Azotobacter salinestris: one gene and its partner. The protein of the gene in region 1 interacts with the protein of each later gene in a pairwise test. Links are inferred from orthologs where the notes say so. Each region holds a gene or a part of one and is shown on either strand. Other genes may lie near its edges.

The links.
Region 2: the proteins of ptsN (region 1) and trkA interact in binary tests that used the Escherichia coli proteins (3 or more experiments, as listed by UniProt). The link is inferred for Azotobacter salinestris from one-to-one orthologs.

Annotation. Positions count from the first base shown.
Region 1 is NZ_CP045302.1:1,546,847-1,549,945, forward strand. The notes cover bases 119-2,897. They hold ptsN (PTS IIA-like nitrogen regulatory protein PtsN), read left to right. Parts: upstream 119-1,165; coding sequence 1,166-1,630; downstream 1,631-2,897. Other genes in these bases: GCU53_RS07305 (RNA polymerase factor sigma-54), read left to right, coding at 119-731; hpf (ribosome hibernation-promoting factor, HPF/YfiA family), read left to right, coding at 845-1,153; rapZ (RNase adapter RapZ), read left to right, coding at 1,726-2,583; GCU53_RS07325 (HPr family phosphocarrier protein), read left to right, coding at 2,599-2,871. In the rest of the region: more of GCU53_RS07305, read left to right, coding at 1-118; metalloprotease PmbA, read right to left, coding at 2,938-3,099. UniProt on the Escherichia coli protein: Seems to have a role in regulating nitrogen assimilation.
Region 2 is NZ_CP045302.1:2,673,683-2,676,998, reverse strand. What follows is about bases 262-3,257. They hold trkA (Trk system potassium transporter TrkA), read right to left. Parts: upstream 2,449-3,257; coding sequence 1,075-2,448; downstream 262-1,074. Other genes in these bases: rsmB (16S rRNA (cytosine(967)-C(5))-methyltransferase RsmB), read right to left, coding at 2,460-3,257; GCU53_RS12585 (lysophospholipid acyltransferase), read left to right, coding at 262-1,052. Also shown: more of GCU53_RS12585, read left to right, coding at 165-261; more of rsmB, read right to left, coding at 3,258-3,316. UniProt on the Escherichia coli protein: Part of the constitutive potassium transport systems TrkG and TrkH. May regulate the transport activity of TrkG and TrkH systems. Binds to NAD(+) and NADH.

The DNA of each region.
Region 1 (3,099 bases):
TGATGCGACGCATGAAACTCAAGGAAGAGGAGCTGCGCCCGGTGATCGAGTTGATTCAGAGCCTGAATCCTCGTCCCGGCGCCCAGATCGAGGCGAGCGAGCCCGAATACGTGGTGCCCGATGTCATCGTGCGCAAGCACAATGACCGCTGGCTGGTGGAGCTCAACCAGGAGGCCGTGCCGCGCCTGCGCATCAACCCCCATTATGCCGGTTTCATCAGACGTGCCGATGCCAGCGCCGACAACACCTTCATGCGCAACCAGCTGCAGGAGGCACGCTGGTTCATCAAGAGCCTGCAGAGTCGCAACGAAACTCTGATGAAGGTATCCACGCAGATCGTCGAGCACCAACGGGGTTTTCTCGACTACGGCGAAGAGGCCATGAAACCGCTGGTGCTGCATGACATCGCCGAGGCGGTCGGTATGCACGAGTCGACCATCTCACGGGTCACCACCCAGAAATACATGCACACTCCGCGCGGCATCTACGAGCTGAAATACTTCTTCTCCAGCCACGTCAGCACCGCCGAAGGCGGTGAGTGCTCGTCCACGGCCATCCGCGCCATCATCAAGAAACTGATCGCCGCGGAAAATCCGAAAAAGCCATTGAGCGACAGCAAGATCGCTGGTTTACTGGAAGAGCAGGGCATACAGGTGGCTCGCCGTACAGTCGCCAAATACCGGGAATCGCTCAGCATCGCGCCTTCCAGCGAACGCAAGCGACTTATGTAACAGGATCGGGTCGGCCGCCGAGACGGCAGCAGCGCTCAGCGGCCACTCGAAGCAGCGTATACCGGTAGCAGGCCCGTCAGCCTGCATCAAAATAGAAACAAGGAGAAAGCGGTATGCAAGTCAACATCAGTGGACATCAACTGGATGTGACCGACGCCCTACGCGACTATGTCGAGGAGAAGATCAGCCGGCTCGAGCGCCATTTCGACCGCATCACCAATGTCCAGGTGATCATGTCGGTCGAGAAGCTCAAGCAGAAGATCGAGGCGACCATGCATGTCGCCGGCGCCGAAGTGGTCGCCAACGCCGAGCATGAAGACATGTATGCGGCCATTGACCTGCTCGTCGACAAGCTTGACCGTCAACTGATCAAGCACAAGGAAAAGCAGATCGAACGCCAGCAGGGCGCTACGGCCCGCTGACTCCTTCGCCCCATGATCAGACTCGAAGACATTCTGACCCCCGGCCGTTCCCTGGTGAACGTGCCGGGAGGAAGCAAGAAGCGCGCCCTCGAATACATAGCTGCCCTGGTCGCCCGCGAAATGCCCGACCTGGATCAGCAGACCATTTTCGAGAGCCTGATTGCTCGTGAAAAACTGGGTTCGACCGGTTTTGGCAACGGCATCGCCATCCCCCATTGCCGCCTGCCCGGTTGCCCCGCTCCGATCAGCGTCCTGCTGCGGTTGGATGCGCCGATCGACTTCGATGCCATCGATGCCGCACCGGTCGACCTGCTGTTCGTCCTACTGGTACCAGAAGCCGCCACCGACGAGCATCTACAGTTGCTTCGCCAGATCGCCAGCATGCTCGATCGCAGCGAGGTGCGCGAGCGCCTGCGCCAGGTCGAGAGCAGCGAAGCCCTTTACCAGGTGGTCGCGGACGCACAGAAGGGCCTGTAAGGCTCCGTCCGGGAGTGCGGAGGTGCGTCGGCTGTGAACAAGCAATTGGCAACCCAGCTTTCGGCATTCATGCCTGACGACGGAAAGCTCCCATCATGCGCGTGATTATCGTCAGCGGCCGCTCCGGCTCCGGCAAAAGCACCGCCCTCGACGTACTGGAAGACAACGGCTTCTTCTGCATCGACAACCTGCCGGCTGTCCTGCTTCCCGAACTGGCCGAGCGGGCACTGCTGCATACCGAATTGATCGAGCCCCAGGTCGCGGTGTCCATCGATGCACGCAACCTGCCCAGCCAGCTGAAGCGCTTCCCCGAACTGCTGGCCGAGGTGCGCACTCGCTATATCCTCTGCGACCTGCTCTATCTGGACGCCGACGACGAGACCCTGCTCAAGCGCTTCTCGGAAACCCGCCGACGCCATCCGCTGACCAACGAGAACCGTTCGCTGGCCGAAGCGATCCGCGAAGAAAGCCGGCTGCTCGCGCCCATCAAGGATCGAGCCGATCTCAAGATCGATACCACCCATCTCAACCTCTATCAGTTGCGCGATACGCTCAAGTTGCGCCTGTTGAACAAGCCGGAACCGGGAACGGCTTTTCTGATCGAATCCTTCGGTTTCAAGCGAGGCATGCCGGTGGATGCGGATCTGGTATTCGATGTGCGCTGCCTTCCCAATCCCTACTGGAAGCCGGATCTGCGTGACTTTTCCGGCCTGGACCGACCGGTTGCCGATTACCTCGCGGCCCAGCCGGACGTCGAGGACATGTACCAGGATATCCAGGCCTATTTGCAGAAATGGCTGCCCCGCTTCGCTGCCAGCAACCGTGCCTATGTCACCATCGCGATCGGCTGCACCGGCGGCCATCACCGTTCGGTCTACCTGGCCGACCGGCTCGGCCGAGCCTTGAAGCAGTCACTCAAGAACGTTCAGGTCCGCCACCGCGACCTCTGCTGAAGGATGGATAACGCGATGCCCGCCTGCGAAGTCACCATCATCAACAAGCTCGGGCTGCATGCCCGGGCAGCCGCCAAGTTCGTCGGCGTTGCCGGGCGCTATGCCTGCACGGTGCGCATTGGCCGGGCTCCGGAGAGCCTGGTCGACGGCAAAAGCATCATGGCAGTCATGATGCTGGCTGCCGGCAAGGGGACGCACATTCACCTGCATACGGAAGGCGAACAGGATAGGGAAGCGCTGGAAGCCCTGGTTCAGCTGATCAACAACCGCTTCGACGAAGACGAATAACCAACGCCAGCACTGCCTGCTGCCGCCGAGTCATTCGGCGGCGCACTCCAGCCGACGTCACCTTGCTCAACTTCCCGCCAGAGTCATCCGCTCCACGAGCACCGAGCCGGTGCAGATGTTGCTGCGATGCTCCAAATCGTTACCTACTGCGACGATCTGTCGGAACATGTCACGCAGATTGCCGGCGATGGTCACCTCCTGCACCGGATACTGGATCTCCCCGTTCTC
Region 2 (3,316 bases), 1.1 Mb from region 1 along the record:
GGAGTCCCTATAATCCCCTCCCCCAGGGTGGGCCGGACGAACGGGGCGCGCCTGAGGGGGCTTGCGTCGTCCTGGCGTTCCTGGCGGACCGGCCGGCTCTCCAGCCGATGGGGGCCGGCCTTTGCGGATTTCAGGGCTTTCTTTTTCGACTCGGAGGGCCACTGGTGGAAAAGTTCAAGGGTGCAGTGGTGGTCGCCTCGCTGCGCCTCTTCGCTCTGCTGCCGTGGCGTGCCGTGCAGGGCGTCGGTGCCGGCATCGGCTGGTTGATGGCGCATGTGCCGAACCGTTCGCTCGAGGTGGTGCGAATCAACATCGAACACTGCTTTCCCGAACTCGATGCCGGCGCGCGCGCGCGTCTGGTGCGGCAGAGCCTGCGGGACACCGGCAGGACCCTCACCGAAAGCGCCTGCGCCTGGATCTGGCCGGCGCGCAAGTCCCTCGCCCGGGTGCGCGAGGTGGAGGGTCTGGAGGTTCTCGAGCAGGCGCTGGCCTCCGGCAAGGGCGTGGTCGGCATCACCAGCCACCTGGGCAATTGGGAAGTGCTCAACCACTTCTATTGCAGCCAGTGCAAACCGGTCATCTTCTACCGGCCGTCGAAGCTCCGGGCGGTGGACGAGCTGCTGCAGCGCCAGCGCGTGCAGCTAGGAAACCGCATCGCGCCCTCGACCCGCGAAGGCATCCTCTGCGTACTCCACGAAGTGCGCCGGGGCGGCGCGGTGGGGATTCCGGCCGATCCGGAGCCGGCCCAGGGCAGCGGTCTCTTCGTGCCCTTCCTCGGCACCCGGGCGCTGACCAGCAAATTCGTGCCGAACATGCTCGCCGGAGGCAAGGCGGTCGGCGTTTTCCTGCACGCGGTGCGCCTGGACGACGGCTCGGGCTACCGGGTGATCCTCGAGGCGGCGCCACCGGAGATGTACAGCGAGGACACGGAAGCCGCCGTGACGGCGATGAGCAGGGTGATCGGCAGGTACGTGCGCGCCTATCCCAGCCAGTACATGTGGACCATGAAGCGCTTCAAGCGGCGCCCGCCGGGCGAGCGGGCATGGTATTGAAGACGCCGTGCGGCACCCGCCTTCAGAAGAAGGTCAGCCCCACCTGGAACAGCCGCTCCACGTCGCGGATGTACTTCTTGTCGACCAGGAACAGGATCACGTGGTCGCCGGATTCGATCAGGGTGTCGTCGTGGGCGATCAGCACCTGCTCGTCGCGGATCACCGCGCCGATGGTGGTGCCCGGGGGCAGCTCGATCTCGCCGATCATGCGCCCGACCACCTTGCTCGACTTCGAGTCGCCGTGGGCGATGGCCTCGATGGCCTCCGCCGCGCCACGGCGCAGCGAGTGCACGCTGACGATGTCGCCGCGGCGCACGTGGGTCAGCAGGGTGCCGATGGTGGCCAGTTGCGGGCTGATGGCGATGTCGATCTCGCCGCCCTGCACCAGGTCGACGTAGGCCGGGTTGTTGATGATGCTCATCACCTTGCGCGCGCCGAGGCGCTTGGCCAGCAGCGAGGACATGATGTTGGCCTCGTCATCGTTGGTCAGGGCGAGGAAGATGTCGGCCTCGTTGATATTCTCCTCGACCAGCAGGTCCTTGTCCGAGGCGTTGCCCTGCAGCACGATGCTGCTGTCCAGGGTGTCCGAGAGGTAGCGGCAGCGCGCCGGATTGGACTCGATGATCTTCACCTGGTAGCGGCTCTCGATGGCCTCGGCCAGACGCTCGCCGATGTGCCCGCCGCCGGCGATGACGATGCGCTTGTTGCTGATCTCGAGGCGCCGCAGCTCGCTCATCACCGCGCGGATATGGGTCCTCGCGGCGATGAAGAACACCTCGTCGTCGGCCTCGATCACCGTGTCGCCCTTGGGCAGGATCGCCCGGTTGCGGCGGAAGATCGCCGCCACCCGGGCGTCCACGGTGGGCATGTGCTCGCGGATCTGCCTGAGCTGCTGGCCGACCAGCGGGCCGCCGTAGTAGGCGCGTACCGCGACCAGCTGGGCCTTGCCGTCGGCGAAGTCGATCACCTGCAGGGCGCCGGGGTATTCGATCAGGCGCTTGATGTGGTTGGTCACCACCTGCTCCGGGCTGATCAGCACGTCCACCGGAATCGCCTCGTTGCTGAACAGCCCGGCGCGGGTCAGGTAGGCCGATTCGCGCACCCGGGCGATCCGCGTCGGGGTGTGGAACAGGGTGTAGGCGACCTGGCAGGCGACCATGTTGGTTTCGTCGCTGTTGGTCACCGCCACCAGCATGTCGGCGTCGTCCGCACCGGCCTGGCGCAGCACGGTGGGGAAGGAGCCCTTGCCGAGGATGGTGCGGATGTCCAGGCGGTCGCCGAGATCGCGCAGGCGGTCGCTGTCGGTGTCCACCACGGTGATGTCGTTGGCCTCGCTGGCCAGGTGCTCGGCCAGGGTGCCGCCGACCTGGCCGGCGCCGAGAATGATGATCTTCATCGACTCTTTCCTCAGCCGCGCGGACCGGCGGCGATCTTGATCAACTTGGCGTAGTAGAAGCCGTCATGGCCGTGCGGCTGCGGCAGCAGCTGGCGGCCGTGGCGCTGTGCCAGGCCCGGTTTGACGCCGACGAAGCTGGAGGCGATGTCCAGTTCGCGGGCGCCGGGCGTGCGGGCGAGAAAGGCGGCGATGGTGTCGCTGTTCTCCGCCGGCAGGATCGAGCAGGTGGCATAGAGCAGGATGCCGCCGACCTCGAGAGTCGGCCACAGGGCGTCCAGCAACTCGCCTTGCAGGACGGCGAGCGCGGGGATGTCGCTGGCCTGGCGGGTCAGCTTGATGTCCGGATGGCGGCGGATCACCCCAGTGGCGGAACAGGGCGCATCGAGCAGGATGCGCTGGAAGCGGCGACCGTCCCACCAGGCGTCGGTGGCCCGTGCATCGGCGGCGATCAGCCGGGCCTCGAGGCCCAGCCGGTCGAGGTTTTCGCGGACCCGCGCCAGACGCTTCTCCTCCGCATCGAGAGCGACCAGCTCGGCCAGCCGCGGCTCGGTCTCCAGCAGGTGGCAGGTCTTGCCGCCGGGCGCGCAGCAGGCATCCAGCACGCGCTGGCCGGGCATCAGTTCGAGCAGGTAGGCGGCCAGCTGGGCGGCCTCGTCCTGCACGCTGATGCGGCCCTCGGCGAAGCCCGGCAGGCTGCGCACGTCGCGCGGCTCGCCGAGCAGGATGCCGTCGCGGCTGAAGCGGCAGGCGCTGGCCGGGATGCCGGCGGCCTCCAGCTCGGCGAGGTAGATATCGCGCGAGGTCAGCCGGCGGTTGACCCGCAGGGTCAGCGGCGGGTGCTCGTTGTTGGCGGCGCAGATGGCTTCCC